DNA from 3 places in the Mesorhizobium erdmanii genome. Region 1 is predicted to be linked to each of the others. Evidence: riboswitches for the same ligand, from Rfam matches in the RefSeq annotation. Region 1 holds a riboswitch; each other region holds the start of a gene.
The links. Region 1 has a riboswitch for thiamine pyrophosphate ahead of thiC (phosphomethylpyrimidine synthase ThiC). Riboswitches for the same ligand answer to the same signal wherever they lie in the genome.
Positions count from the first base shown of each region.

Region 1 (10,317 bases):
GCCGTGGAGAGATGTGGCTCGCTGCAGGCAAAGGCGGCGCCTCCTGGGACTGACGCCGCGCCAGACTGGATACACGCTGAGGAAATACGGCATCAAGATCAAGCGTCCTTGAAAGGCCGACCGAGGCAAATATCAGTGACAAATCAAGCGTTGGTGGTTTGGCGGAGCCTTGGCCCGATGACGAGTGGATGCGGATCTGAGCGTCGGCCGGTTCGACCCGGGAGGACAGCCCGCCCGCCCTCACGGGGTCAATGTGCTGACAAAGGCGGTGTGAACGCACCGTCGGTCGTCCATGTGCTCTAGACCATCAGTTCATCCGGATTCCTCTGCGACTGAAACGGAGAAAAACATGTCCGACGCAAAACTGCAGAGTGTGCTTTCGTCTCTTTCGCGAGTGGCGAGACAGTTAGATGCTCTGCCATCCGATAGACCAGCGCCGGATGCAAGTTGGGTAAAACTAAACACGAATGAGAACCCATTCCCGCTTCCAGCAATCATAATGCAAAGTGCGATTTCAGCTTTAGAAAGGCAGTATCTATATCCGGAAGACGATAACATCAGCTTGAGGGAAGCAGCCGCCAACGCCTATAGCGTCGCCATGGATCAGGTAATCGCCGGCAACGGTTCGTCTGAACTGCTTGGACTTGTCTACCGAGCTTTCCTTGCTCCGGGGGATAGCGTGGCGATGATGTCGCCAGGTTTTTCGTTTAACCGCAAGCTTGCCACGTTGCAGGGTGCTCAATTTCTCGAAATCGAATTTAGCGAAGATAATTCCTTGCCGATGGAGCAATTGCTCTTCGGTCCTGCAAAGGACGCCAAGTTCATTCTGTTAGCCAATCCGAACAATCCGACTGGAACGTTCGTTCCGGTGGCCGATATCGAACGCCTGGTAGCGAAATCGGACCGCTTGATCGTGCTGGATGAGGCCTACGTCGACTTTGCACCAGAGAATGGTCTACGCCTCATCGATCGCTATTCGAACCTTCTGGTCTTAAGGACATTTTCGAAAAGCTATGCTGCCGCCGGCGTTCGCGTCGGTTTCGGTTTCGGTCACCCTGAAATTATCGGCAGGCTACGCAACATCCAGAACGTCTTCAACATGAATGTGATCGGGCAGGCGGTTGGTATCAGCGTCCTTGCGCACCGCGCCGCCTATGCAGACAACCACAGACACATCAGGCATGAACGACGGCGAGTGACGCTCGCGCTGTCGCAACTTGGATTTTCCGTAATCCCTTCCCACGCAAACTTCTTGCTTGCCCGCGTGCCAACGGGACAGGACGGCTCATGGTGGCAATCAGCCTTTGCAAGGCAAAAAGTACTTGTTGCCGTCTTTCCCGATAAAGGTTTGGAAAATTACATCCGCGTCAGCATCGGTACAAAAGAGCAAATGGATGCGTTTCTTCGTGACGCTAGTCGTATTAGTAGAATATTGAATATGTTAACGCCCCCGCGTTAGGTTGTTAAGGCCCTGCTTTAGCATTTCGCACGCATAATTCGAGCGATTACACAAGCGAAAAACCTTTAAATTGCTTGGAATACGCAAGCAACCGGACTTGTTGCGTCAAAAAATGGAGACAATATCATGGATAAGGCCTTTCCTTCAGGCCTAGCTGTCGGAATCTTCGATCATCTGGACGAGGACGGCCCCGATATCGCCCGACAGTACGAAGATCGCCTGATGTTAGCGGAGGCGTGCGATCACCTTGGGTTCTATGCATATCATCTCGCAGAGCACCATTGTACCCCACATGGGAGAGGTCCCTCACCGAATCTGTTCTTGTCGAGCGTAGCCCAGCGAACCCGGCGCCTTCGTGTCGGACCGTTGGTAATGTTGCTTGCCCTTTATCATCCGCTACGTGCGTTTGAAGAGATCTGTATGCTGGACCAATTGAGCGGTGGCAGGCTGGAACTTGGGATAGGGCGCGGCTCGCTCCCGATCGAATTGGGTTACTTCGGGATTGGCTCGGACGCGGCGCCAAACCACTATGCGGAAGCCAGCGAAATTCTTATCAATGCGCTGAAGGGCGGCACGCTATCGTATCAAGGTCGCCATTTTGAGTTGAACAGCGTTCCGCTGACGCTAAGAACTCATCAGCGTCCACATCCGCCGACTTGGATCGCCACCAATCGACCGGAATCGGCAGGCTGGGCCGCTGCGAATGGCATGAACATAGCGTGCGTGGGACCTTCCTCTTCCGTTCGAAGAATCACTGATGCCTTCCGCGCCGGTCGAGAGCACACCGGTGAGGCGGACGACCAAGCGCCATTTCTTGGATTGCTCCGAATGGTCGTGATTGGGCGTTCTGAAACAGATGCACGTTCACTCGCCGCACCTGCTTACGAACGGTGGCTCAAGAGCTTTAAATTTCTTTATGATCTCAATAGCATGCCAACTCCACCAAACCTGCCGCTGACCTTCGATGGAGCAATCGAGAAGGAATTGTGCGTAGTAGGAACGGCAGCATCTGCGGGACAAGCTCTTCTTGATCAGCTGGAAGCGGCAGGTGCAAACTACCTCCTTTGTCAACCGGCGTTTGGGAACCTGTCGTTAGATGCTTCCCTATATACCGCAACGGCGATTCAATCCGCAATTATGGCTCGAGTTGGCTAACCCCGGTTCGAACGTTCGCTCACCCAACAACGTGCCAAGCGGCATGCTGTCGCTAGCGACGACTAGGTGCGGGTTTCGGATGACCCATCAACCGGTTGGCACAGAGGCATGCGGCTTCCTCCTCAAAGCGGCGTGTTGTTCATAGGCGAAAGCGACCGTGTATGCCGCATTCTCACCCTGATAGGGCCTTCATGTCCTAGGAGTAGACCCACGATCGCCTGCCAGACTTGATCGGATCGTTGGATACGTTCGGGCCGATCAGCTTATCGGCCCGATATCCTTCGATCCGGCAAGCGCATCGAAAACATGTTGCTTGGCTTGGCGCACGCTCGCTTTCAGCGACGCTCCAAGAGCAAGCGAGGCGGCGACTGCGCTGGCCATCATGCAACCCGTTCCGCGCATCCCTCGCGGCAAGCGGGGCGCCTCAAACCGAACTGCAGGTTGGTTCGGCTGCAAAAGCACGTCGACGCAACGGGTTCCTTGTACATGGCCGCCCTTGACGAGTACGGCGGTCCTCACCGTCCTCGATAGCTCTTCAGCCTGACGACAAGCCCCTTCTTCGTCCGCGGCCGGTGACGAGCCGGTAAACGCAGCCAGCTCGACCAGGTTAGGCGTTACAAGCCGGCAGATCGGCATCAGATCGTGGCGCAGCATATTAATGGCATCGTCCGCCAGCAGATTGCGTCCCGAGGTAGAGGCCAGGACCGGGTCGAGTACCACAGGCACTTGGCGGTTGACCAAAACAGCGCCGACTGCCTCAACAGCCGCCGATGTCCCAATCATGCCTATCTTGACGGCCGCGACATCGTTGGCAGCGAACGCGGCGCGCATCTGAGCGGCGACAAGCTCCGACGGCACAAGCTTGACGTGCTCGACAGCCGAGTGCGTCTGGACTGTCACGGCGGTGATGGCAAGACAACTGCGCAGCCCGAAGGCGGAAACCGTTTCTATATCGCGGGCAATGCCAGCTCCACCGCTGGAGTCCGATCCGCCAACGACAAGGACATGCGGTTCCCGCCTCAGCGCCATCGCTCCGTCTTTTCGATCCATTCTCGCGTACGCGCCTCGGGGTCGGCATTCAGCGTGATATCGGTGACCACTGCCGCGCTATCGGCGTCCGCCGCGAAAACACCGTTGAGCCTGTCAGGGTTGAGACCGCCAATGGCGACCAATGGGATTGGCGCTACCCGATGCTTCCATTCTCTGATCCGTTCGAGTCCCTGCGGCGCCCATTTCATCTTCTTCAGGATGGTCGGGTAGATGGGCCCAAGCGCGATATAGTCCGGCCCGGCGGCCATCGCCGTTTCCAGCTCAATGTCATCATGTGTGCTCAGTCCGAGCCTCAAGCCGGCTGCGCGTATCGCCAAGAGGTCGGCGGTCTGCAAATCGTCCTGGCCGAGATGCACGAAGTCGCAGCCTTCCTCGATTGCCAGGCGCCAATGGTCGTTGACGATGAGCTGGCAGTGGTGCTGGGCGCACAAGGCCTTTGCCTTGCGGATCTCCGCGCGCAACCCAGCCTGATACACGGTCTTGATGCGCAGTTGCACAAGCCGGACTCCGAGTGGGACCAGCCGTTCGATCCAGGCAGCGCTGTCGACGATCAGGTAGAAGGGATCGAGCTTCATGAAAAAACTGCCCTGCCAATTGTCGGCGTCGATGGCGCGGCGACGTCGCGCGGTTCGAGCATTCCCGAGCTGTAAGCTTCACGACCGGCCTCGACAGCCTTGCCGAAAGCGCGCGCCATGCCGACCGGATCAGCCGCTCTGGCGACCGCGGTGTTCAGCAGCACGCCGTCAAAGCCGAGTTCCATGACGGTTGTCGCGTGCGACGGTCGTCCGAGCCCCGCATCCACAATCAGCGGGACGCCAGGGAAATGTCCGCGCATCGAGCGCAGTGCCATGATGTTGACCGGGCCGAGGGCGGAACCGATCGGTGCGCACCAAGGCATCAAAACCTTGCAGCCCGCATCCAGCAGCCGCTCGGCGACACCAAGGTCGTCGGTGGTATAGGGAAATACCGTAAAACCGTCTTCGCACAGGATGCGCGCGGCTTCGACCAGGCCGAACACGTCCGGTTGCAGCGTGTCCTGGTTGCCGATCACTTCGACCTTGATCCAGCTCGTGCCGAACACTTCGCGCGCCATGTTCGCGGTGGTGACCGCTTCCTTGACGGAGTGGCAGCCGGCAGTGTTCGGAAGGATTCTCGTGCCGAGCGCGCGGATCAACGACCAGAATTTTTCGCCGGCCCTCCCGCCTGCCATCTCACGCCGCAACGAGACTGTCACCACCGATGTGCCCGACGCCTTGATCGCATCGGCAAGGATGGCCGGTGAAGGATACTGAGCCGTGCCGAGAAGCAGCCGCGAGGGAAGCGACGTTCCGAAAAGTTCGAACATGCTAGCCTCCCTGCATGGGCGAGAGGATTTCGATCCGGTCGCCGTCGCTCAACTGGAACTCCGCGCGGTTGGCTTTGTGTACGAGATCGCTGTTGACGGCGGTTGCTAGCCAATCGCCTTCGTAGTCGAGCGCTGCAAGCAATTCGGCCAGCGTGGTGGCGGCAATCTCATGCGCTTCGCCGTTGACCATCAGATTCATGTGCAAACTCCGCGGGTTTGTCGTGACCGAAGACAAGCTCGGCCGCCTGGCGCGCCATGGCTGGGGCGAGCAGAAAGCCATGGCGATAGAGGCCGTTGATCGCGACCGTGTTTCCGAGTGCCTCGATACGCGGCAGGTTGTCGGGAAAGGCGGGACGAACGCCGACACCAGCCTCGACGATCTCAGCTTCGGCGAATGCCGGGTGCAGCGCGCAGGCGGCGCTGAGCAACTCCATCATTGAACGCGCCGTGACCCGTCCGGTGGACTGGCTTTCGATCATCGTCGCACCGACCATGAAATTGTGGTAGGTGCGCGGCACCACGTAGAGCGGAAAGCGCGGATGCAGCAGCCTGACCGGGCGTGACAGCGAGACATCAAGCGTGCGCAGGATCAGCATTTCGCCGCGAATGCCGCGCAGCCTGTCATCGACGGCGGCCATTCCCGTGCAGTCGATCTGACGATCGAAGCCGGAAACATGCCGGGCGTCGGTGCCGAAGTGGAATTCGACACCCATGGCTGCAAGCTTGTCATGAAGTGCCGCCATCGCCTGGCGCGGGTCGAGATGAGCCTCATCGGGGAACAGCAACCCGCGCCGGAAGCGGCCTGCGAGGTCGGGCTCCAGGATCGCAATTTCGTCTTCATCGACACGCCGATGCCCTGACGTGCGACTGGCGAACCGGTCAAGCTCACCGGCATCACGCGGCGCGGCCACGACCAGCGTTCCGGCCCGTGTCACCTGACCCGGCAGTACCGCATCCCACCAGCCGGCGGCATCGCGTCCGAGATCCAGCACCGGCTGCTCGGCGCTTTCGCGTTCGCACCATGGCGCCAGCATGCCGCCGGCGAACCACGACGCATTGCCGTCAAGGCCAGGCCTTGTCTCGGCAACGGTTACAGCCGCGCCGCGTGTGGCGAACTCGAAGGCCGCGGTGAGGCCGGCGACCCCGGCCCCTTTGACCAGCACCCTCATGACGGCTCATGCGCCTCCGGCACCAGCGGTGCGCCGGTCTCGTCCGCCGGCACGTAGAGATCGCCGCCCCCGCGGTATTTCGCCGCCATCGCCGCCATGCCCTCTTTCTGTGCCTCGGCGCGAATGTCGTGGGAAATGCGCATGGAGCAGAATTTCGGTCCGCACATCGAGCAGAAATGTGCCACCTTATGCGCCTCCTTGGGCAAGGTCTGGTCGTGGAAGGACCGCGCGGTTTCGGGATCGAGCGACAGGTTGAACTGGTCCTCCCAGCGGAACTCGAAGCGCGCGCACGAAAGGGCATCATCCCTGACTTTCGCCGCCGGATGCCCCTTCGCCAGGTCGGCGGCATGGGCCGCGATCTTGTAGGTGATCACGCCGGTCTTGACGTCATTGCGGTCCGGAAGGCCGAGATGCTCCTTCGGCGTGACGTAGCAGAGCATGGCCGTGCCGAACCAGCCGATCATGGCGGCGCCGATGCCGGAGGTGATGTGGTCATAGCCCGGCGCTATGTCCGTCGTCAGCGGCCCCAGCGTGTAGAACGGCGCCTCGCCGCAGACAGCGAGCTGCTTGTCCATGTTCTGCTTGATCTTGTGCATAGGCACGTGGCCAGGGCCTTCGATCATCACTTGGCAATCTTTGGCCCAGGCGATCTTCGTCAATTCACCGAGCGTTTCCAGTTCGGCGAATTGCGCCGCGTCGTTGGCGTCGGCGATGGAGCCCGGACGAAGACCGTCGCCGAGCGAAAAGGACACGTCATAGGCGCGGCAGATGTCACAGATTTCCGCGAAATGCTCATAGAGGAAGCTTTCCCGGTGATGGTGCAGGCACCATTTGGCCATGATCGAGCCGCCGCGCGAGACGATGCCCGTGACTCGGTCAACGGTCAGCGGGATAAAGTGCAGCCGCACGCCGGCATGGATGGTGAAATAGTCGACGCCCTGTTCGGCCTGTTCGATCAGCGTGTCGCGGTACACCTCCCAACTCAGATCCTCGGCGATGCCGTTGACCTTTTCGAGCGCCTGATAGAGCGGCACCGTGCCGATCGGCACCGGCGAGTTGCGCACGATCCATTCGCGGATGTTGTGGATGTTGCGGCCGGTCGACAGGTCCATCACCGTATCGGCGCCCCAACGGATCGCCCAGACCATCTTTTCCACTTCCTCGGCCATCGACGAGGTGACCGCCGAGTTGCCGATATTGGCGTTGATCTTCACCAGGAAATTGCGGCCGATGATCATCGGCTCGCTCTCGGGATGATTGATGTTGGCGGGAATGATCGCGCGCCCGCGCGCCACCTCCTCGCGCACGAATTCCGGCGTGACAAAGTCGGGGATCGCCGCGCCGAAGGCTTCGCCGTCGCGCTCGATCTTGCCGCGCAGGATCTCGCGGCCGAGATTCTCGCGGATGGCGACGAACTCCATTTCTGGCGTGATGATGCCGGCGCGCGCATAGGCAAGCTGGGTCACGGCCTTGCCCGATTTGGCCTTCAGCGGCCGGTTACGGATTGGAAACTCCGGCGTCAGGCGTTCGCCCGTGACAAATCCATTGTCTTCGGGTCGGACATGGCGCCCGTCATAGGCTTCGACATCGCCGCGCGACACGATCCATTCGCGGCGAAGCCGGGCAAGGCCGGTTTCGATGCTGGTTTCGACAGTCGGGTCGGTATAGGGGCCTGAGGGATCGTAGACGGTGACGGGCGGCTCGCCGGCCGTCGGATGGACGGAGATCTCGCGCATCGGCACCCTGATCTGCGGGTGGATGGCACCGGGCTTGTGGATTTTCCGCGAGGCGGGCAATGGTCCCGTCGAGACGGCGGGGGTGAAGGCATTCATCTTGAGGCTCCTTTGCTCATGCATTGGAGACCCAGTTCTGTGCCGGAAGGATGAAAAGACGCTTCTGTTGACCTGCCGAAACAGGACCTCGGGCGTAAACTCCCGTAAGCGCTTGCACCGTCCCTACGCCAGTATGAACTGGATCAGGTTCAACGGGTCACTGCGCCGCGAAAGCAAGCAGTATCTCAGCCCCTTGCCGGGACTCCCCTGGTGAATGCCTCAAGTTTGAACGGGCCGGCGCTATTTTGTCAAGCGCATTCGGCCCGCAGCGGTGATCGGGGCGACCAAACAAACCCAGCGGAAAAGCATGGTAGTATCGAGAGCAAGTCACGCTCCAGAGGAGCGGTGAAGCGCCCCCAATAAGGCGAGCCCTCATGCGGATTCGGTGCCTTTTCCAGCACGGTGTTTTCGGGGCTTTCCGGAACGACGCTGCTGCCGCCCAGTTGGGTGAGATTGCTATAGATGTCTGGCTTGCTCGTCGTCGGCAATCCTTCCCCTTCGGCTAGACGCCCCAGAGCAGAACATGAAGCTGCGGCAGTACACGCGCCTCGAACCACCTGTCACGGGTCACCTTTTCAACCAGCCATTCCATGCGCCTCATCACACCGGCAAAGTCGATGAAACCGTCTTCGTTGCCGGGACGCGGCGGCGTGTGATTGCCGGGCTGCAGATAGACGGGTAATTGGGGGTAGCGCGCCGCGGCGTCTTTGGCATAGGCATAGTCATCTTCGTCGAAGACGACAAGCTTGAGCGCCATCTGCGGCTTAGCCTGCGCCGCCTCTAAGCAGGCGTCGAACGCGGCCCAATCTGTCGTCATTTCACTTGAGGGCGGCTTGGGGCTGAGTACCAGCACGTCGAGATCCGCGAACCATTGCTTAGACACCGAACCTTGGCTTTCCAATGCAAAACGGTAGCCCTCACCATGCCCGCGGTCGATCAAGTGGCCAAGCGGCTGGATGGCCGGATTGCCGCCCGATAGCGATACCATCACGGGCTGACCGCCGGAAAGTGCAATGACCTTTTGCCAAACCGCGTCGGGAGTCATCATCTCCCAATCATGGCGGAAGCGACGGTCCACCGCATGCAGGCTGTCGCACCAGGAACAGCGATAATCGCACCCGCCGGTTCTTACGAACACCGTCGGCAAGCCGATCAGCACGCCTTCGCCCTGAATGGTCGGCCCAAAAATCTCGCTCACCCGGATTCCGGGATGCAACGCGCAAGTCATGGCCGGTATTCCGCCCAGGTTTTCGGCGTCTCGCTCACCCGCACGGCGGAGGTTTCGGGTAGCCGCACCTTGCACCAGTCGTAAAAGTGCCTGGCCAGGTATTCCGCTGTGGCATGGTCATGCCCCAGCACGTCGTTAAGATGCCGATGGTCGAAGGTCCCATCGATGTAGTGCTTGAACGCCGCCAGATCTTGGTAGTCGCGCACAAAGCCGTGTTCGTCCAGTTCGCCACCCGAAAGCTCCACTACAACGATGTAGTTGTGGCCGTGCAGACGTGCGCACTGATGACCTGGTGGCAAGGAGGTGAGCTGATGCGAGGCCGAGAAGTGGAACTCTTTGGTAATGCGGAACATTACGCGCTCCTTGTCTGGATAGCGTGGAGCCAGAAGTCTGCGTCCTCATAATCTGTCGGGTCGGTGATGCCGGCCAGATCGAATGCTTCGCGCCGTTCGACGCATGTCCCGCAGCGACCGCAATGACGTGCACCGCCCTTGTAGCAGGACCACGTCGCCTCGAACGGTGTGGCGTACTTTGCCCCCTCGCTGACGATGTCGGCCTTCGAGATATTCACATACGGAGCGTACAGGCAGATATCGGCGTAGCCTGCGAGCGCATGGTTCTGCATCGTCTGAAAGGCGTCGATAAAAGCGGGCCGGCAATCGGGATAGATGAAATGATCTCCGCCGTGGACGGCAGTGGCCACCGCATCGGCCTTCTGCGCGGCGGCAACCCCGAAGGCGATGGCCAGCATGATAGCGTTCCTATTCGGCACCACCGTGATCCTCATGGAGTCTTCGGCATAGTGCCCGTCGGGCACGTCCACATTGTCAGTCAGCGCCGAGCCGCTCAGGTTCCGGCCAACATCGCGGATATCGACGATCTGGTGCGGAACACCCAGCCGTTTGGCGCAGATGGCGGCAAAGCCGAGTTCCTTTTTGTGCCTCTGGCCGTAATCGAACGAAAGCAGGCCAATGAGTTTCTGCTCGGTCGCCACCTTGTGAGCGAGCGAAACAGAGTCCAATCCGCCGGAGCAGATGACGAGGGCATTCATGGTTTGAGTCCTTGTTTTGACCGGGTAA
Region 1 covers NZ_CP033361.1:6,429,307-6,439,623, reverse strand. The annotation lists gene hisC (histidinol-phosphate transaminase) at 350-1,459, shown strand; gene EB233_RS30910 (LLM class flavin-dependent oxidoreductase) at 1,586-2,614, shown strand; gene EB233_RS30905 (hydroxymethylpyrimidine/phosphomethylpyrimidine kinase) at 2,873-3,643, opposite strand; gene EB233_RS30900 (thiamine phosphate synthase) at 3,634-4,239, opposite strand; gene EB233_RS30895 (thiazole synthase) at 4,236-5,009, opposite strand; gene thiS (sulfur carrier protein ThiS) at 5,011-5,208, opposite strand; gene thiO (glycine oxidase ThiO) at 5,177-6,178, opposite strand; gene thiC (phosphomethylpyrimidine synthase ThiC) at 6,175-8,010, opposite strand; TPP riboswitch at 8,113-8,229, opposite strand; gene queE (7-carboxy-7-deazaguanine synthase QueE) at 8,513-9,238, opposite strand; gene queD (6-carboxytetrahydropterin synthase QueD) at 9,235-9,591, opposite strand; gene queC (7-cyano-7-deazaguanine synthase QueC) at 9,591-10,289, opposite strand.

Region 2 (10,317 bases), 3.2 Mb from region 1:
ATTCCCCCACGCAGATCTCCTCCTATATCGACAAGGGCGAGGTTCTGGTCGCGCGCGACGGCAACAGGATCGTCGGCCATGTGCAGGTCATCGAGACGGGCGAGGGCGGTGTCTTCGAACTCAAGAGCCTTGCGGTCCGTCCCGCGAGGCAGAGCGAGGGCTTGGGGCGTGCCCTTGTCGCGGCGGCAATCACCCGCTGCCGCGAGCGCGGCGGCCGGCGCCTGATCGTCTCGACCGCAACTGCCGATATCGGCAATCTGCGATTTTACCAGCGACAGGGGTTTCGCATGTGCCGTATCGTGCAGGACGCGTTCGGGCCATCGACCGGTTACCCCGAAGGCTTGGCCGTGAACGGCATTCCGCTGCGCGACCAGGTGATCTTCGAACGCGACCTCGGCGCGGATTGAGGGTGCGGATCCGCCACGCCGCGCCTCGGCTTCGGGACAGGCGCAGACAATCCAATAGCCCGCCCAGGTTCGCCGGGGCGGGCTATTTGCGTTTCTGGGCCTAGGCGAGGATGTTGACGGCGCGGGCCGCGACCAGTGCGATCGTCAGCAGCGAGATCATTGCTTCGGCCATCATCAAAAGCTTGGCGCGCTGGGAGAGCGGCAAGGTGTCGGTTGGCGAGAACGCCGTCGCGTTGGTGAAGGCGAGGAAGAAATAGTCGACGAAGCCAGGCAGCCAGTCGCGAATCTCGCGGTCGTTCAAGGTCATTTGCGGGAAGAGGAAGTCGGAATGGGCTCGGTTGACGAGGCCGCAGGTCGGCGGCCCGCCGCGATCTGTGCTCCAGAACCACAAGGCAAAGACGATGACATTGGTGACCCAGATGTTGAGCGCGTCGATCAGAAGCGTCTCTCCGCTGGAGCCGGCATGGCCCGCCAGCAGGGCGCGCACCAGGAACACCAACGAACCGCAGTTCATGACGCTGACGACGCCGGTCATCACCAGCGCCGTCCTGCGGATCATGATGCGAAACCGGCCGACCAGCCACCAGTGCTCTTCCTCGACCGCCTTCTGGGTCGCGACCTGTGTCCAGGCGGTGGCGACGGACAGAGGCACGAGCAGGGCAGCCTCCAGCGCCGGCGCCAGCCAGCGAGGGCCGAACGAGAGATCGTTGATCACCAGGAGTTGCAGACAGATGATGACCAGGACAGCCGCGCGCGCCAGCCAGAAGTCGAGCGCGCGGTGGTGGATGACGGCATGGGGGTGACGCATCGAATATCCGGGATGTGGAGATTGGATCAGATGTACGGGCTGTTCTGCCGGGGAAGGGCAACGGAGCGCCGAAATTCCCGCCCAATCTTGGTCTTGCGATGGCGGTGGAAGTATACATTTTCGTAAGCTTCGATATCGGCACTATTCGGAAAACCGGTCGGTGTGATTTAAGCGCCGCATGACGGGAATTGACGACTCCATGGATGGTTGGCTGCCGACCAGCTTGCCTATCGCGGGCATCGACCGTGCATCGATCTGGCCCGGTCTCATCCGTCATCCCTGGTATCTGCTGGCGCTTTTGTGCCTGGTGCAGATCGTCTGCTGGACGATGGTGCCCGCGCTGGTCGACGCAGCTCCGCCTCGCGATGTCGTCGAAGGCTTTATGTGGGGTCGCGAATGGGTGCTTTTGACTTATAAGCATCCGCAGCTTCCCGGCTGGCTGCTTGAGACCAGCCATCTTCTCACGGGATCGTTTCGCTGGCCGCAATATCTGCTCGCCCAACTGACGATTTCTTCGACCTTCGTTCTGGTCTATCTGCTGGGCCGCGACATGTTGGGGCGAAGCCGCGCGTTGGCCGCGGTGCTTTTGATGCCGTCGATCTATTTTTTCGGCTGGCCGACGCCGCAGTTCAATCACGACTATGCGCAGATGCCGTTCTGGGCAGCCATTTGCTGGCTGCTTTGGCGCGCCGTCCGCGGCGGCGGGCCGGGCTGGTGGCTGGCGCTCGGACTGGTGTCGGGCGTCGGGCTCTACGCCAAGTTCTCCACCGGCCTGCTGCTTGCCTTCGGCGCTCTCTGGCTCTTGTCCGATGCGCGTGCACGCAGCCGGCTGGCGACGCCCTGGCCCTGGCTCGGTCTAGCCGTTTTTTTTGCGGTTGCCGCGCCGCTGGCCATCCATCTCTACCGTATGGATTTTCTACCGCTGACCTATTTTGCCGACCGCGACCAATGGGTGATGGAGCACCGTGCGCGCCTTTATTATATCGGCGTTCAGCTGGCTGGCCTTTCCGGCTTTCTTCTGGTGTTGGCGATATCTGGATTGCTGCGCCGCTCACCCGCGCCGGATAAGCCTGTCGAACACGGTACGCTCGTCTATCTCGCGTGGATGGGGCTTGGACCAGCGATCCTCATCATGGTGGCTTCGCCGTTCACCGGTACCGGCGAAGCCTGGGGCGCGCCGATGTACAATCTTGTCGGTGTCGTGGTTCTCGCCCTCGTGGGCCATCGGCTTGGCACCCTCGAAATGCGAAGGCTGGCGATTTGCGCGCTGATCTGCATTGTCGGCACGTCCGGTGCCTATGCGGCGATGCGTTGGACGAACTGCAATTTGTGGGGGCACATGGAGCCAGTCTGCTGGCCTGCGCGACCGATCTCGGATGAGGCTGAAGCCGTCTGGCATTCGGCATCGCCCGGTCGGCTCGACATCGTTGGCGGGGATCCGGATCTGGCCATGCTTGCTGGCCTCAATGCCTATGACAAGCCGTCGATCTTCACTGACCTCGATATGCGGTTCGCGCCCTGGATCACAAGACAGCGATTGCGTGACCACGGCATGCTGATGGTTTGGCCAGGCCGTGACGTGCCGTCGGGGCTGCAGGCATGGCTGCATGACATCCCGGTCAAGACTGTTCTTTTCAGCTGGTCGCTCAAGGCGCCGCCTGTGGCCATAAGTTTTGCCGCCATTCCGCCTGGCACGCGCAACCTGCCGGTCGCCGTCGACAGCCGGACCCGGCATCTGCGCGGCTGAGGTCAGCGGCGGTTCGCTGCCGTTCCGCGTCGTGATATTATGGCCGCACGCACTCTGCCGGGTGTCGCCTCCATTCCAGACGGCTGGACGAAGCCGCAGACAATGCCCATTTATGGGCTACCAAATTTGTTGTTGTGCAATTCAGGCCGGAAATCGCTAACGTTTTCCCGTGAATTGCTCTTTGAGGAGAGGTGACATGGCGACTTCGACCGAACGCGCAGTGCTTGCCGGCGGCTGCTTCTGGGGCATGCAGGACCTGATACGGCGCTATCCCGGCGTCACTTCCACCCGTGTCGGCTACAGCGGCGGTGATGTACCCAACGCCACTTACCGCAACCACGGCACCCATGCCGAAGCCATCGAGATCAATTTCGATCCAGCGGTGATCAGCTATCGCACGCTGCTGGAGCGCTTTTTCCAGATCCATGATCCGACGACGCGCAATCGCCAAGGCAACGATGTCGGGATGAGCTACCGTTCGGCGATCTACTACACCAGCGACGAGCAGAAGCACGTTGCCGAAGACACTATCGCCGATGTCGATGCATCCGGCCTGTGGCCCGGCAAGGTCGTCACCGAGGTGGCCCCGGCAGGTGCCTTCTGGGAGGCGGAGCCCGAGCATCAGGATTATCTGGAGAAATATCCCAACGGGTACACCTGCCATTTCGTCAGGCCGGGCTGGAAGTTGCCGGTTCGTGAGAAGGCAGCGTCCTGACGGTTTGGCGATAACATCGCGATCGTCGATCCGGTCTGTGCACCCTCTTCGCGACCCATGGAGTGATTGCGGGGAATGATTTTCGAAAGCCGCCGGGTGTCCGGCGGCTTTCCGATTTTGATCAATAGATTACTTGCCGCAGTTTTTGTCGTTCACGGTTGGCGCCGTCGCATTGCCGTTGGCATCGGACTGCGCGCCTTGCGGGCTGGTCGGGCAATTCTTGTCCGCATTGGAGTTCATGTCGGTCGGTGCGGTGGTCGTGCTGTTGGTTGTTGCCGGATCGACCGGATTGGGCGAAGCTGGCGTACTCGGGTCTACGGTGACCGATTTGCCGCTGCCGGACGATCCATCCGTGCCGGCTGCAGTCTGCGCCATCGCGGACGTGGCCAGAGCAACGGTAAACGCCGAAGCTGCGAGGATTTTCATGAACATGGTTCTGTCTCCATTTCTGTGAACTCGTCGCCTTGCGACTGGTGGGACAACCTCGCGGATTGGCGAAGGTTCCCGATAAAAGTCACTTGGGAGGACCTCCTCGCGTCCATCTGGTGACCAGGCCTGGTGCAACGCTTTTGGCGCAGTGCGTTGAAAAAACGTCTTTCCCTTCAGTTCGAATGGTGCTTTAACGCGCCCATCCACAGGGGTGCTCCGTACGGTCGGGGCTGAGACGGGGGCGGCAAGCCCACGGACCCTAGAAGCTGATCTGGGTAATACCAGCGGAGCGAGGCGGGCGATGTTTTCAGGCGCACAGATTTCCCTATATCCCATGGCCGACGATTTCGTCGGCGTTATCCTGGGCGCGCTCGGCGCGCTCGATCCCTATCGGGACAGGCTGAGGATCGAGACCGACGACATCTCGACCTTGCTGGTCGGGCCACCGGAAGTGTTGTTCCCGGCGCTGCGCGATCTGTTCGTGGCGGCGGCGCGGAGCGGCAAGCATTGTGTGCTGTCGGCCGCCATTTCGCGCGGCTGTCCAGGTGAGCCGGATGATCCGATCTGCCGCTCCGACGCATTTGGCGGACCTGTCGGGCCGCTCGGCCCACGCAAGGAAGCCGCCATCAGCGCCGTGCGCAATGCTGCTGCCACCGGCCAGCCGGCGGCGGCGCAGTTCTCGCTCTACGTGATGGGCACAGGCGACCACATGGACGAGATCTATGGCTGTATCGATTTCCTGAAACAATCCGGCGTCTATGATCGCTCCAAGAACTTCTGCACCAAACTGCGGGGCGATACGGGCGCGATCTTTTCGGCGCTGAACGAGGCTTTCTGCCGCTTCGGGCCGGGCGCCGGCCACGTAACCCTCGACGTCACGGTTTCGGCCAACAGCCCGTCGGCTGTCTGAGCCTACCGCGCTTGCGCGCGACCCCTCGTCAAAGGTTATGCCCGTGGTCTCACCAGTCGCGCCGCGCCCGCTCTCGGCTTCCCTTGCCAAGGCAATACCCGCCATCATCTCGGTCGGGTTGCTCGCCGTGGCGTGGCAACTCTACGCTACCTATTCCGGCATCAAGCCGACGATTCTGCCGGCACCCTCACGCGTCCTCGAACAGGCGATGCTCAATCGTGACGCGCTGATCGACAACGCCGTTCCCACCATCCGCGCCACGCTGGCCGGCTTTGCCTGCTCGCTCGCCGCCGCCTTCGCGCTGTCGATGCTGGTCGACTTTTTCCAGCCGATGCGGCGCGCGCTGTTTCCCGTCTTCATCGTCAGCCAGACCTTGCCGCTGGTGGCGATAGCGCCGCTGGTGGTGCTGTGGTTCGGTTTCGGGCTGGCCCCGAAGATCATGTTGGTGGCGCTGGTCACCTTCTTCCCGATGCTGGTGGCTTTGGTGCAGGGCTACGAGGCGACCGAGGTTGAGATCAGCCAGATGCTGCGCGCCATGGGGGCAGGGCGCTGGCGAGTCTTTGTGGTGGCGCGCCTGCCTTCGGCGCTGCCCTATTTCTTCGCCGGCCTCAGAATCTCCATCACCTATGCCGTGGTCGGCGCCATCTTTGCCGAATATGCCGGCGCCGCGAAGGGGCTGGGTATCTACATGCTCAACGCCAAGAACAATTTCCGCCCCGATCTGGTGCTGGCCGCCGTCGGTGTCAGCGCCGCGCTGACGCTTATCCTGTTTGGGCTGACCGTGCTCTTGCAGCGCCTCGCCATGCCCTGGGAGCGGGCCGGCCAGCAGCGCGCGGGAAAGGTGCCGCGGCAATGAGGCGGCTCGAATTGCGACATGTGCGCAAGGCGTTTGACGGGCTCGACGTGCTCGCGGACATTTCGCTTAGCGTCGGTGCCGGCGAATTCGTCTCGATCCTGGGACCTTCGGGTGCCGGCAAGTCGACGCTGTTCCAGCTTCTGACCGGCGCCGAGCATGGCGAAGGCGAGATGTTTTTCGACGGCGCGCCGCTCGACGATCATGGCAGGCATTTTGCCTTCATGCCGCAGCGCGACGCACTGATGCCGTGGCGGCGCATCCTCGATAACACGACGCTCGGGCTCGAGGTGCAAGGCGTTAAACGCAAGGCCGCGCGGGCGCGCGTCGCGTCGCTGTTCGCCGAGTTCGGGCTTGCCGGTTTCGAGCGGCATTTTCCGGCGCAACTCTCGGGCGGCATGCGCCAGCGCGCGGCACTTTTGCGCACGGTGGTGCAGGAGCGCGACATGCTTTTGCTCGACGAGCCGTTCGGCGCTCTCGACGCGCTGACACGCGCGGCCATGCAGCGCTGGCTCGAGCAGATGTGGCGGCACCATCGCTGGACGGCGCTGCTGATCACACATGATGTGCGCGAGGCCGTGTTCCTGTCCGATCGCATCTATGTGTTGTCGGCGCACCCGGCTCGTGTGGTGCGTGAAATCAGGGTGCCGTTGCCCCGCCCGCGCGATCCGGCAGGCGCCGCCGCGCAACAGGCCGGCGCACTCGAAGCCGAGATCCTCGACATTCTGCTCAACCCTCAACCATTCAAAGGACACGACCATGATTGACTTGACGCGTCGACAAGCCCTGCTGCTCGCCCTTGCCAGCAGTCTTCCGCTCATCGCCGGATCTAGCCGCTCCTTCGCGGCAACGCAAAAGGTCTCCGTCGCGCTGGACTGGACGGTCAACACCAACCACATCGGGCTCTTCGTCGCCCGCGACAAGGGGTTTTATCACGAGGCTGGCCTCGACGTCGACATTCTACCCTACAGCGACACCGGCGCCGGTACGCTGGTCGCCAACCGCGTTGCCGACTTCGGCATCAACGGCACGATCAGCCTGTTCACCCAGAAGACCGCCGGTGCCGACCTGAAGGCCGTCTATGCCGTGGTGCAGTCCGAAACCGGCCGCGTGGTCTTCAACGCGGCGCGCAGCGAGATCAGGAGCCCGAAGAATCTCGACGGCCTGATCTATGGCGGTTTTGGCAGCGCCTGGGAAAACGCGCTGATCTCGACCATCATCCGACATGACGGCGGCAAGGGCAATTTCGAAACGGTGACGCTCGGCACCTCCGCCTATGAAGCGCTGGCCAACGGCTCAGTCGACTTCACGCTCGAGGTCTCGACCTGGGAGGGCATCGAGGCCGAGCTCAAGGGTGTCAAGCAACGCAGCTTCGTCTATGCCGATTATGGCGTGCCTGACGAGCACACGACGCTGATCTCGTCGAGCGAAGCCTATCTCCAGGCAAATCCGGCGCTGGCGTCGGCCTTCGTCCAGGCAACGCGGCGCGGTTATCAGTTCGCGGTCGATCATCCCGGGGAAGCCGCCGCGCTGCTGATCGCCGCCAACAAGGATGCCCTGACCAATCCGGCATTGATCGAGGCGTCGCTGAAGTCGCTGATCGACGGCCACTATCTGCGCGCAAAAGACGGCGCTCTCGGCACGATGGATCCAGCCAAGATGGACGCGATCGGCGACTATCTCTTCACGGCGGGAATTCTGCGCGATGGCGATGGTAAAATTCTGGCACAGCGCCCTGATTTCGCGAAGTATTTCAGCAATTCGGCTCTGGGCTAGGAGGCTTCGAAACATGCCGAGGCGGATTCCGGTAGCATCGTTTCGATCTTGCCGGTTAACCGCCCGGCAATGGTTGCGTGCAAAGGTCGCCCTGAGGGATCATCGGGGTGCTTGCGTTGCTCACGTCAAAGAGTGAAGCGTTTTCGCATAATCAGGGCGGGTTTTTCTCGGCCGCGCGAAGGCGTGACATGCTGGTCGACCTACGCGAGGGCTTCTTCCGCCTCTGTGCCCTGGCTTGCGCAGCCCTGTTCGTCTATCGCGGCTTGTATCAGGTCGTCGAGGATCCGACCCGGCTCAACGCCGCGTTGGTTGCGATTTCCGAGATACTCACCTTCACCTGGCTGCTTCTGTCGCGGCGTCCGGTAACGCGTGACTGGAATCCGCTTACCGTCGTCGTCTCCGTGACGGCCAGTTTCGGTGTTGCCTTGGTCAGCCTCCAGCCTGGCGTGGCGCTTGTCCCGGTCTATATAGCGGCGCCGTTGCAACTCCTGGCGCTGATGTTTGTCATCTGGGGGAAGATTTCGCTCGGCCGTTCCTTTGCCATCCTGCCCGGAAACCGCGGCGTGATGACGGGCGGCGCCTACCGGGTGGTTCGGCACCCGATCTACGCCGGCTACCTAGCCGGCCATGTCCTCTTTTTGCTGTCGGCCTTTTCCCTCCCCAACCTCTTTGTCTACGCCGTGATTACCTATCTGCAGCTCTATCGCATTCTGCGCGAGGAGGCGCTGCTGGCCGCCGAGCCGGAGTATCGCGCCTATATGGAACGGGTGCGCTACAGGCTGTTGCCGCGATTTTTCTGAGGGTAGGGCCGAAATGGCCGATCCTGTCTGCCCGGATTGGTCAACTGCGCTTCGTTGAAGCGGGTCGCGGTTCCAGACAAATGCCGGCCTCCTCCCTTTGTCCTACCGGAATTCTTGGCGGAAGCCGATGTCCGGTCTTTGCGCTCCGCGCCAGACGGCCTTATCTGACGGCAATTCGGCAAGGGCCATAAAAATCGTTTTTCTTTTCGGTATGTTGTGCATATCGATATTACTGTTCTCAATCATGAAATATCCTTTTCAACTGTATTATAATTTTATTACTCTTATATATCCCTCGTTTCTTTAATAAATACCATCGATCTCGTAATTACGTGTTGATTTGAAACTTGATATCGCCTGTCTCGTAGTTGAAGTAGCAATCGGTTGTATGCCGAATGCTTTAGCACAACGACAACAGGAGAGTGTTATGGCTTTTATCATCAGAACAGTCGCCAGTGTGTTGGCTGGGAGTGCACTAGTTCTTGTTCTTTCCATGCCGACGAATGCGGCGGGTCTGGGCGTTGGTGTCGGCGCCTCCGTCGGCGGTAGCGGCGGCGTCAATGCCGGCGTGGGCGCATCGGTCGGCGGCAGCGGCGGTATCAATGCCGGCGCAGGTGCCTCCGTCGGTGGGAGCGGTGGCGTCAACGCCGGAGCCGGCGCCAATGTGGGCGGCTCGAGCGGTGTCAGCGCCGGACTTGGCGCCTCGGTCGGGGGCAGCAACGGCGTCAATGCTGGTCTTGGTGCCAATGTCGGCGGCACCAGTGGCGTGACGGCAGGGCTCGGGGCCAATGTCGGTGGCACTGGCGTCGGTGTTGGCGTGGGTATCGGAGGAACCAATCCCAGCAATCCGTCCAACCCGAGCAATCCCTCGAACCCCAGCAATCCCGGCCGCCTGCCGGGCGTCGTAGCTCAGATGTCCGACAGCCAGGTCGCACGCATGAAGAAGCGTTGCGTCGACGTGCTCAGCAGTGAGGGTGCCTATGACCGCGATCTGCGTCAGCTCTGCCTGCTGATCGCCCGCCGCTGATGCCAGCAGCGCGGGGATCGGAAGTGCGGAACCAGCCGTGAGGCTTTGACCGCACTCTCCTGACCTCCGGTCGGTCGGAAAGCCCGCCGTCCAGGCGGGCTTTCTGCATCTTCAGCGGTTTGCCGGCGAAATCTCTTCCTTGTGGATACCACTCTACGATCATACGGAACGGTAAGGCCGCCCGAACGTTCTCTTTTCCGAAACATCGTATGCGACGATGTTAGCCAGCGCGTCAGCGCCTACAGGAGCGGGAACCATGAGCTTAGGCACCATACTCATCATCATTCTTGTCATTGCGCTGCTTGGCGGCTTCAGCGGCCTCGGCGGCGGACCCTTCTACGGAACAGGTTACTATGGCGGCGGCGGACTCGGGCTTGTGCTCCTGATCATCATCGTCCTTGTCGTGCTCGGGCGGATTTAGAAGCTCGCAATGCTTCGGATGGTCGCGATCTCGTGACCAGTTCCGGGTCGCGGCGCACCGGATTGTGATGACGGCAAGCCGCGTTGTGATCCAAAATTCTTCGCGACTCTCGTATTGTTAATTCGGTCCACACCCCCCGTGGAAACAAGAGGACAGGGTCCCACCCCTTCATCCTCCTCCAAGGCCCGCCCCGGTATCCCGGAGCGGGCTTTCTTCTTTCCAAGGCAATTGTTTTGAAGGCTCGCCGCGCCGGCCCTTCATCGACGACGAGCATTCCGGCTTGACCGCCGTGCACCGTCAGTCAGTGCCCTCTGATCTTCCAGCGATCGTTGACAGGCTTGTCTCGGCCATATATTGAACAGGACTATACAGGTTCACTGAACAGGTATGAATATGAAGCGGCGCGCGGTTCAACTGTCTCCCG
Region 2 covers NZ_CP033361.1:3,055,526-3,065,842, forward strand. The annotation lists gene EB233_RS14880 (GNAT family N-acetyltransferase) at 1-407, shown strand, start outside; gene EB233_RS14885 (hypothetical protein) at 508-1,215, opposite strand; gene EB233_RS14890 (glycosyltransferase family 39 protein) at 1,415-2,962, shown strand; gene msrA (peptide-methionine (S)-S-oxide reductase MsrA) at 3,159-3,677, shown strand; gene EB233_RS14900 (hypothetical protein) at 3,807-4,109, opposite strand; TPP riboswitch at 4,304-4,417, shown strand; gene EB233_RS14905 (YkoF family thiamine/hydroxymethylpyrimidine-binding protein) at 4,408-5,016, shown strand; gene EB233_RS14910 (ABC transporter permease) at 5,054-5,872, shown strand; gene EB233_RS14915 (ABC transporter ATP-binding protein) at 5,869-6,636, shown strand; gene EB233_RS14920 (ABC transporter substrate-binding protein) at 6,629-7,645, shown strand; gene EB233_RS14925 (methyltransferase family protein) at 7,753-8,445, shown strand; gene EB233_RS14930 (hypothetical protein) at 8,548-8,691, opposite strand; gene EB233_RS14935 (hypothetical protein) at 8,873-9,472, shown strand; gene EB233_RS14940 (DUF3309 family protein) at 9,729-9,893, shown strand; gene EB233_RS14945 (GntR family transcriptional regulator) at 10,287-10,317, shown strand, end outside.
Region 2: linked by a shared signal. The riboswitch ahead of EB233_RS14905 (YkoF family thiamine/hydroxymethylpyrimidine-binding protein) and the one ahead of thiC (phosphomethylpyrimidine synthase ThiC) in region 1 are both predicted to bind thiamine pyrophosphate.

Region 3 (10,317 bases), 1.5 Mb from region 1:
CCGCCCGTTTCGAGCCCGAGCGGGAAGTGCGGTTTTCGACCTATGCGACGTGGTGGATCCGCGCCTCGATGCAGGATTACATCCTGCGCAACTGGTCGATCGTGCGCGGTGGCACCAGTTCGGCGCAGAAAGCTCTGTTCTTCAACCTGCGGCGGTTGCGTGCCCGGCTGGCGAATGGCCCAGAGCCGCTCTCCAACACAACCCTCTACCGGGAGGTGTCGGTGGCGCTTGGCGTCTCCGAGGCCGATGTGGCGATGATGGATTCGCGGCTGTCGGCGCCCGACTCCTCACTGAACGCGCCGCTCGCAGACGATACGGGCGCTACCGAGCGAATGGATTTTCTAGTGTCGGACGACCCCCTGCCCGACGAGATCGTCGGCGACAAGATCGACGTCGCGCGCCGCTCGCTTTGGCTGAAAGAGGCGCTTCATGCGCTGAACGCGCGCGAACTCAGGATCATCGAGGAACGCCGGCTGAACGACGACGGCGCCACGCTCGAAGCACTCGGCGAGACGCTCGGCATTTCCAAGGAACGCGTCCGCCAGATCGAGGCCCGCGCCATGGAGAAACTCAAGGTTGCGCTGGTCAAGCAGAACCCGGAATTCATGGCGACAGCCGCCTGACGGTAAAACAGAGACACAAGAGCAAAAGTATCAGATTTATCTCAAATAAAATATGTAACCCTCTCGGTGACATATTTAGAGATGTGGAATGTGATTTCTCTAACAGAGAAAATCATGGCAAAAAGTCCTTTCTGGCTACCAGACCCTAACAAAGGTGGGTTTTGCCATGCTAAGGCGCTACGCGTTCCTTGCTGCCTTGATCCTCGTGAGCCTCTCGACATTCGACGCTCGCGCCGATCGAAGGATTGCACTCGTGATCGGCAATTCGCAGTATCGGGAAATCCCGGCGCTCAAGAATCCCGACAAGGATGCTGAGGACGTTTCGAATACGTTCCGGCAGGCCGGTTTCGACGTGTTCGTCGCCAAGGATGTGACCAAGCTCCAATTCGAAGAGAAGTTCCGCAACTATCTGGCCGCCGCCGACGGCGCCGATCTCGCCGTCGTCTATTATTCCGGCCATGGCTTTCAGATCGGAGGTGAGAATTTCCTGATTCCGGTTGACGCGTCGTTGACGGATGCGGCCGACATGGAGGTCCAGACGATCAGACTCAACGACGTGCTGCAGCAATTGCGCACTAAGTCGAAGATCCAGGTGATCATCCTCGATGCCTGCCGCAACGATCCGTTCCCGCGCAAGGACTACTGGCTGCGCGACCAATTGATCGTCTCCGGCGGGACCGGGTTGGCGCAGGTAACAGGCTCGCAGAATGCACTGATTGCGTTTGCCACCGAGCCCGGAGCCGTCGCTTATGACGGGTCCGGCGATCTTAGCCCCTTCTCATCCGCCTTTTCCCGCCGCGCCCTGGCGCCGAACCAGGAAATCCAATCCGTCATGGCCGCCGTGCGCCGGGATGTGGTCAAGGCGACCAATGGCAGGCAGGTTCCGTGGGAGAACTCCTCGCTGATCGATGACGTCGTGCTAATGCGCGCGCCGGGGCAATCGACGCTGCCGGCGCCCGACGCCCAGCAAAACCAGCAGGTGGTGGAGCGCGGAATCCGGGTCGCCACTGCCGCCGAAGCTCTCGATAATCGTGACATCAATATCCCGGTCGGCGTCGGTCCGGTTGCGCTGAAGCTGGATTTTCCTGCCAAGAATGACTCGATCAGCCTCAAACTCGCTGGCTATCCGGCAGTTGGAACGCTGTCCCTGCCGGATCGCGTCCTGTCGCCGCAGTCAAGCCTGATGGCTGCTGAGGTCGGCCAATTGCGCTACGAGCCTCAGATCGGCTCGGCGGCTCCCGTCGAAATTGACTTTCAGATACGCGCCGGCAACGCATCGAAACGCGCGACGATGAAGCTGTCTCCCAGCGTAGACGCCTGCGACCAGGCCGCCGGCGAGCCGCTCGACCCGCAAGGCGTCGTCTCCGGCCGGTTAGAGAACGAGATCGCGGACGGCGCGGTCGGCGCCTGCAAGGCGGCGGTGAGAGCTTATCCCGATATCGCCCGCTTCCGTTACCAACTCGGGCGGGCGCTGCTGGTCGCCGGCAACATCGACGAGGCCAGGAAGGCTATCCAGGAGGCATCCGACAAGGGACACGTCCGCGCCATCTACGAACTCGGCCACCTCGCCTCCTCGGGAATAGGGGGGGTCGTGAATGCCACCCAAGGGAATGGCTTCTATTCGCAGGCGTCCGACAGGGGCGACCCCTACGCCATGAATGCGTGGGGCCACGCCCTGTTCAATGGCGTCGGCGTCCAGCGCGATACCGGCAAAGGGCTTGACCTCATGCTAACGGCAGCAGCGATGGGGAATATCAGCGCCATGAATGATCTTGCGATGATCTTCAACGAAGGTCGCAATGGCGTGCCCGCCGATCCGGCCCGTGCTCTGGCTTTCCTCAAGGCCGGCATCGAACGGCAAGAGGCTTATTCGATGGGCATTCTCGGTCTTGCGCCCAAGCGAAGCACGGTGACGGTCGCGGCGTGTACGCCCAAGGTGGTGACGAAAATCATCACGAAGATAAAGCTGATCCGTACACCTGTGCCAAAAGCGCCGCCGCCGAAGATCGCCAAGCCAAGGGTTCCGATTGTGCCAGGGGAAACCGGATCAGCACCCTGGCGTGGCGGCAATAGCGGCGACCACGACTCCAACACCGGCGGTGGCGGCAATCCCGGATGACGACAGCGACGCCATCGCCGCACCGTCCGAACAGGCAGTGTCGAAGCTGATTGTTCCGCAGCCGGCTGAACGCCGGCACCGACTTACTTGTCGGTGACGATCTTGACCTTGTCGCCGGCCGAAACCGCGGCACCCGGCGACAGCGCGTTCAGCACCCGGAACAGGTCGAGCTTGCGGTCGACGCCTACCATCTGCGCGGCGAGCGAGCCCATGGTCTGCCCGGGCTGCACGGTGAGCACGCGGATGTGCAGCGGCTTCAAGGCCGCCTTTTCGGCAGGACTGAGGATACGGAACGAACCGCTGACAGAACGCGCCACCGTCTCCAGTGAGGTGCTGGCCGAGGGTGCCGCGGTCAAGAGCCGGTAGACCTGGCCGCCGGCGCGGATCACCGCGATGTCGAACTGCCAGCCTTCGGCGCCGGCATGCGCGGTCGCGGCCTCGTTTCCGTTGATGGTTTCCTGCTTGACGCTGCTGTCGTCGAGGCCGGCCACCCAGCCGCTTCTGATATAGTCGGTCAAAGCGCGGTTCTTGTCGATCGAAACGCCGTCGAAGCGGATCGCGATGTCGCCTGGCCCGGTCGCCGTCACCGCTGCCGCCGAATTGTCGATGATGAAACCGTCCGGCACCGTGAACGACACGCCTAGGCCCGGATGCAGGAAGGTCTCGCCGCGCACATAGCCTTCTTCCGGCGTGTCGCCATAGAGCAGCCCGTCTATGCCGGCCAGAAAGGAATCGCGGTCGCGCGTGCCGACGCCGGGCGCGCCGAACTGGCGGGCATGGCGTTGCGCCAGGTCGATGCGCTGCGGCGTGTTGGGGTGCGTTGCCAGGAAGTCGAGGCTGGCGTCGGTGGCGCCTGATATCGAGCGGAAATCGGTATAGGCCGACATGGACTGCAGGAAGCGGCCGGCGGCATAAGGATCATATCCGGCTTCGCCGATCGACTTGATGCCGATGGCGTCGGCCTCCAGTTCCTGATTGCGCGAGAACTGCGCCAGCCGGAGCTTGCCGCGGATCAGTGCCGCCTTGGCGGTCGGGCTGTCGCCCAGCACATCCGAGACCACCTTGGTCGCCAGGCCCTCCTCGGCCTCGAGCTGCTGGCGTTGCAGGCCGTGATTGGCGGTGACGTGGCCCATCTCATGCGCGATGACGGCAGCGAGTTCGGACGAATCGTTGGCCAGCGCCAGCAGACCGCGCGTGATGTAGAGATACCCGCCGGGCAACGCGAAGGCGTTGACGTTGGGCGAATTGAGGATGGTGATGCGATAGGTCTGGGTCGGGTTGGCCGACACCACGGTCAGATTGCCGACCACCTTGGCGACCATGCGCTCGAGCTTGGGATCTGAATACTCGCCGCCATAGGTGGCCAGGATGCGCGGATGCTGCGCCTTGGCCATCTCGGCAAGCTTGCTGTTGGCGACGACATTGTCGACAGTGATCGGCTTGTCGGATGGCTGGAAGCCCGATTCCTGGACGTCCGGCGGCGTGAACATCTGGCAACTTGCCAGCGCCACGGCCAAGCCGGCCAGCGTCATGAAGCGCGCCAGCGGATTCCTTCTTGATCTGTCAGTGCCGATCGCCAGAACGGCTTCCTTTCAGGTCCCGGCGCATGACCACGAAAATCGGGGGATCCTCGGAACCTGTCATGCGCAAAACAAACTTCTACAGCATCCGTCACGCGTCCCTCGGGGCGTGCGGCGGATGCTGTAGGCAAATCACGGCTTGTGCCGGACCAGTAGGGCGGACCTAGCCACACTACTTCTGCCATGGCAAGCAAGCGCCCCATCGCCTGAGGCTGGTTTGACCGTAAATTATGTCCGCTTCCGGGCAATATCCCGTGATACGGCATTCCCGGCACCCGCACCGATATAGCGCCGGAACGCTTCGGGACCAGCCCCGGCAAAGAAATCGTCCGCCGTGCCGCTGGCCGCGACAGTCCCATTGTCCAGAAACACCACATTACGGCCGATGCGGCGGGCGTCTTCCGGCTGGTGCGTGACGAACAGCACCGTCATGCCGCGTTCGGCATGAACAGCTGCGACCAGATCGAGCATATCGTCGCGCAAGGCCGGCCCGAGCGAAGCAAAGGGCTCGTCGAGCAGAAGCACCGGGCGATCGCGCACCAGCACGCGCGCCAGGGCAACGCGCTGGCGCTCGCCGCCGGAGAGTTCGCGCGGCAAGCGCTTTTCCTTGCCGGCAAGGCCCGTGCGGGCAAGCGCTCCGGCGATATCAGCGCGGTCGGCTTCGGTCAGCCGCAGCGATGGCGAGCGGCCGAGCCCGACATTCTGCTCGACGCAAAGATGGGCGAAAAGGTTGTTTTCCTGGAACACCATCGACACAGGCCGCGCAGCCGGCGGCGCGGCGCTCACATCCGCCCCACCGATCAACACATGGCCGGACCCTGGCGTCTCGAAGCCGGCCACCAGATTGAGCAGCGTCGACTTGCCCGAACCGCTCGGCCCCATGATGGCGGTGATTTCCGCTGCGGCGAATTGGACATCGAAGGCGAGTTGAACCTCGCCATAGCTGAACGAGACCTTGTCCAGCCGCACCGGAACGCCCCTCCTGCCCATCGCCCCGTCAGACATTGCGGGCCTTCTCCCTTCCCAGCCAGTCTGCGGCCAGCACCAATGCGAGGCAGACGAGGCCAAGCAACAGCGCCAGACCGGCAGCGTCCGCGGTGCGGTAGCTGCCCATGCGTGCCAGCAGAAGGTAGGGCAAGGTCTGCACGGAATCACTGCCGAACAGTGCGATGACGCCGAGATCGCCGAGCGACAACGCCATGGCGAAAGCGAAAGCGGTGGCGAGCGGACGGCGCAGGGAGGGCCAGTCGACCAGCCGCAGCCTGGCCCAGCCGGAAATGCCGAGCTGCGCGCAAAGCCGTTCGTGACGCTCGCTCGCTGCGTCATAGGCGGGACGGACGGCGCGCAGCGCGAACGGCATCGCCATGACGGCGTTGACGGTGACGACCATGACCGGGGCGATGGCAAAGACATCGCCGGCATGACGCAGCAGGAGGAACCAGCCGGCGCCGATGACGATGGGCGGCACGACCAGGACAAAGCCGGCGCCGGTATCGGTTGCATGTTCGAGCAGCGTCCTTGCGCCGGCACGGCGGCTCAGCGCCAGTGCCCGGCGCGCCATGGTCAGCGCCAGCGACAGCATCACCGAAAGCAACGCCGACAGGAAGGCGAGCACGGCACTCGTGAATGTCGCCTGGCGGACAGTGGCCTCGCCGGCAAGCCGGCCGAGATCGGCGCCCAGGCCGGCCGCCACGGTCGCGGCCATTGGCCCGACGACGAACAGCAGCGCCAGCACGATCAGCCCGGCGTTGAACACGGTTTCGGTACCGTTGACGGAGAGATAGCGGCGCGGTGCGACCGGCAGGTTGGTGTCGCCGACGACGTTGGCGCCGAGCCGCGTCAGCGCCAGCACCACGATGAAGGTCACGGCGATCTGCAGCATTGTCAGGGCGACCGCCCGCGCGGGATCGAAATCGAAGCGTAGCGCCTGGTAGATGCCGACCTCGAGCGTCGTCGCGGCCGGCCCGCCACCAAGCGTCAGCACGATGGTGAAGGAGGTGATGCAGAGCATGAAGACAAGCCCGGCGACGCCAGGCAGGGCGGCGCGCAGCGTCGGCCATTCGATCAACCGGAACGCCGGTGGCGCGGCCATGCCGAGCTGGCTTGCCAGCCGCCATTGGTCGGCGGGGATGGTCTGCAGCGCCTCGAGGAACAGCCTTGTTGCCAGCGGCAGGTTGAAGAAGACATGGGCCACGATAATGCCGGACAGGCCGTAAATGCCTGGCCAGCCCTGGCCGCCAATCGTGCTGAACAAGCCGGCGAAATAGCCTGCGCGGCCATAAAGCGCCAGGATGCCGAGAGCCGCGACGATCGCTGGCAGCGCCAGCGGCACGGCGAAGAGCCGCAGGATGGAGCCGCGGCCGAAGAAACGCGGATGCCGCGACAGGGCACGTGCGACGAAGAGTGCCGGGACGACCGAAAGCAGGGTCGACAGCGAGGCCTGCCAGAGCGTGAACCGGACGACTCGAAGGAGATAGGCATCGAAGGCCGCCCAGGCGCCCGAGAAGTCGTGGGCGCCCTCGACGAGCAGTCCGGCGAGCGCGCCGCCGATCAGCAATGTGATCGCGGCGAGCGCAATGACGCCGGCGGCGACGCGGGGATCGGTCGGACGCGCCGGCGCCATCGCTTCGTCTACTTGCTCATCACCGCCAGCCATTCATCCACCCAGGCCTTGCGGTTGGCCGCGACCTCCTCGGGGCTGAACACTAAGGTCTTGGTCGGCTTGACCAGTTTGTCGAAGGCCGGATTGAGAGGCTTGTCCGTCTTGCCGGCGGGGAACATCCAGTTGGTCTCCGGGATGGCATCCTGGAATTTCGGTCCGGTCATGAAGGCCATGAACTTTTCCGCCAGAGGATTCTTGGCTCCGGTAGTGGTGATGCCGGCGACCTCGATCTGCAGATACTCACCTTCTTCGAACGAAGCCGCCTGGTAACGCTCGGTATTCTCCGCGACCATATGGTAGGCCGGCGACGTCGTGTAGGACAGCACCATCGGCGCCTCGCCCTTGGTGAACAGGCCATAGGCCTCGCTCCAGCCCGGCGTCACGGTCAACACCTTGGATTTGAGCTTGGCCCAGGCTTCCGGTGCCTTGTCGCCATAGACCGACTTCACCCACAACAGCAGGCCGAGGCCCGGCGTCGAGGTGCGCGGATCCTGGATGACGATCTTGTCGTCGGCAGTGCCTTCGACCAGTTCCTTCAGGCTTTTCGGTGGGGTCTTCAGCTTCTGCGTGTCGTAGACAACCGCGAAATAGCCATAGTCGAAGGGAACAAAGACGTCGTCGGTCCAGCCGCCCGGCACGCTGACATCGCTCACCGCGCCATGCGGGGCGAACAACCCGCTAGCCTTGGCATCGGCGGTAAGATTGGTGTCGAGGCCGAGCACGATATCGGCCTTGGTCGACGCGCCTTCGAGCTTGACGCGGTTGAGCAGGGCGACACCATCGGCGACCGAGACGAACTCGACGTCGCAGCCGCATTCGGCCTCGAATTCCTTCTTCACCACGGGACCTGGACCCCAGTCGGCTGTGAAACTCTCATAGGTGTAGACGGTGAGCTTGTCCTTGGCCAAGGCCGGCCCGGACAGCGCCATGATCATGGCGGAAACAAGAGAGTATAAAAGCGTGCGCATCGGCGCCTCCTTCGTTCGAATTGAAAGGAATTGAGGCGTCGGACTGTCCGAAACGTCTAATCCCTCCGCCGGTACAAACCGGATCAGGTTCAGCGGGTTGGCGAGATTGCCTCTCAGCCGGTCCGCGAAGATTGCGTCCGGCACCCCGTTAGAGCGTTTCGACACATAGGCCGGGTCGGCGAACCACGCAAGTGGCAGTTTGCCGGCCTTCCGTTTCCGCGGCCGGGCTGGTACAGGCCACCGGATATGAGCACATTCACGATCCTGCTTGGCGGCGATCTCATCCGCACGCCCCGGCTCGACCGCCAGGTCGAAGGCTCGCGCGTCATCGCCGCGGACGCCGGCATCGGCCATGCCCGGCTGCTCGGCCTTGTGCCTGAACTGTGGGTGGGCGATTTCGATTCGGTCCCGGCCGATCTGCCCGCCGACCTCGCTTCGGTGCCTCGCCAGACCTTCCCGGCGGAGAAGGACAAGACCGACGGCGAACTGGCGATCGCCGCCGCGCTGGAGCGCGGCGCGACCCGCCTTGTGCTGGCCGGCGCGTTCGGCGGCAAGCGCGCCGACCACGCTTTCCTGCATCTGGCGCTCGCCCTGCGCCTGGCCGAGGCCGGAACGGAGGTGCTGCTGACCAGCGGTGCCCAGGAAGGTGTCCCCTTGCTGTTGGGAAAGGCCGGCTTCGATTATGCCGACGGCACGCTGTTTTCGATCCTCGGCTTTTCCGAACTTGCCGGCCTGACCGTCACCGGCGCCAAATGGCCGCTCAACCAGGTCGAGGTCGCCTTCGGCTCGTCGCTGACCATTTCCAACGAGGTCAAGTTCGACAAGACCGGCCGCCGACTCGAAATCGCGCTCGGCCACGGCCGCGCGCTGCTGCTCGCCCATCCCCATCCCTTGCCCGAAAGCTGACATGGCCCCGCCCCTCCTCAATCTCGACGGGATAAGACTGACGTTCGGCGGCACGCCGCTGCTCGATGGCGCCGCCTTGACCGCTTCGACCGGCGACAAGATCGCCCTGGTGGGCCGCAACGGTTCGGGCAAGTCGACGCTGCTCAAGATCGCCGCCGGCCTGATCGAGCCGCAGGATGGCGAGGTCTTCCGCCAGCCCTCGGCGACCGTCCGCTATCTGCCGCAAATGCCAGACATGGAAGGATTCGCCACGGTGCGTGCCTATGTCGAGGCCGGGCTTGGCCCCGCCGACGACCCCTACCGCGCCAGCTATCTGATGGAGCATCTCGGCCTGACGGGTGACGAGCGGCCGGGCGACCTGTCCGGCGGTGAGGCAAGGCGCGCCGCCCTTGCCCGCGTCATGGCGCCCGAGCCCGACATTCTGCTTCTTGATGAGCCGACCAATCATCTCGATCTTTCGGTTATCGAATGGCTGGAAGAGGAGCTTGTCCGCACCTCCTCGGCGCTGATCGTGATTTCGCACGACCGCCGTTTTCTCGAACGCGTGTCGCGGGCCACCGTCTGGCTCGATCGCGGCCAGACCCGCAGGCTGGACAAGGGTTTTGGTCATTTCGAGGAATGGCGCGACCTGGTGCTGGAAGAAGAAGAGCGCGAGCAGCACAAGCTCGGCCGCCAGATCGTGCGCGAAGAGCACTGGCTGCGCTATGGCGTGACGGCGCGGCGCAAGCGCAACATGCGCCGGTTGGGCGAATTGCAGACCATGCGCCAGCGTTTTCGCGGCCACCGCGGCGCCGAAGGCACCGCGACCATGGTGGCGAGCGACGCCGCCGAATCCGGCAAGCTGGTGATCGAGGCGAAGAACATCGAGAAGAGCTTTGGCGATCTCACCGTGGTCAAGGGCTTCTCAACCCGCATCCAGCGCGGCGACCGCGTCGGCCTCGTCGGGCCGAACGGCGCCGGCAAGACGACGCTTTTGAAGATGCTGATCGGCGAACTGGCGCCAGATGCCGGCTCGGTTCGGCTCGGCACCAATCTGGAGATCGCCACGCTCGATCAGAAGCGCGAGGCCGTCGACCCGCAGGAGACCCTGGCGCAGTATCTGACCGACGGGCGCGGCGAGAACCTCGTCATCAATGGCGAGCAGCGCCATGTCGTCTCCTACATGAAGGATTTCCTGTTCAAGCCGGAGCAGGCGCGCACGCCGGTGCGCGAGCTTTCCGGTGGCGAGCGGGCACGGCTGATCCTGGCGCGCGTGCTGGCCCGGCCGGCGAACCTGCTGGTGCTCGATGAGCCGACCAACGATCTCGACATGGAGACGCTGGAGCTTCTGCAGGAGCTGGTCGCCGGTTTTGCCGGCACCGTCATCCTGGTCAGCCACGACCGCGATTTTCTCGACCGCACGGTCACAAGCATCATCGCGCCGGACGGCGGCGGTCGCTGGGTCGAATATGCCGGTGGC
Region 3 covers NZ_CP033361.1:1,366,406-1,376,722, reverse strand. The annotation lists gene EB233_RS06575 (RNA polymerase factor sigma-32) at 1-623, shown strand, start outside; gene EB233_RS06570 (caspase family protein) at 877-2,742, shown strand; gene EB233_RS06565 (M48 family metalloprotease) at 2,826-4,274, opposite strand; gene thiQ (thiamine ABC transporter ATP-binding protein) at 4,551-5,327, opposite strand; gene thiP (thiamine/thiamine pyrophosphate ABC transporter permease) at 5,320-6,945, opposite strand; gene thiB (thiamine ABC transporter substrate binding subunit) at 6,954-7,952, opposite strand; TPP riboswitch at 7,996-8,110, opposite strand; gene EB233_RS06545 (thiamine diphosphokinase) at 8,199-8,858, shown strand; gene EB233_RS06540 (ABC-F family ATP-binding cassette domain-containing protein) at 8,860-10,317, shown strand, end outside.
Region 3: linked by a shared signal. The riboswitch ahead of thiB (thiamine ABC transporter substrate binding subunit) and the one ahead of thiC (phosphomethylpyrimidine synthase ThiC) in region 1 are both predicted to bind thiamine pyrophosphate.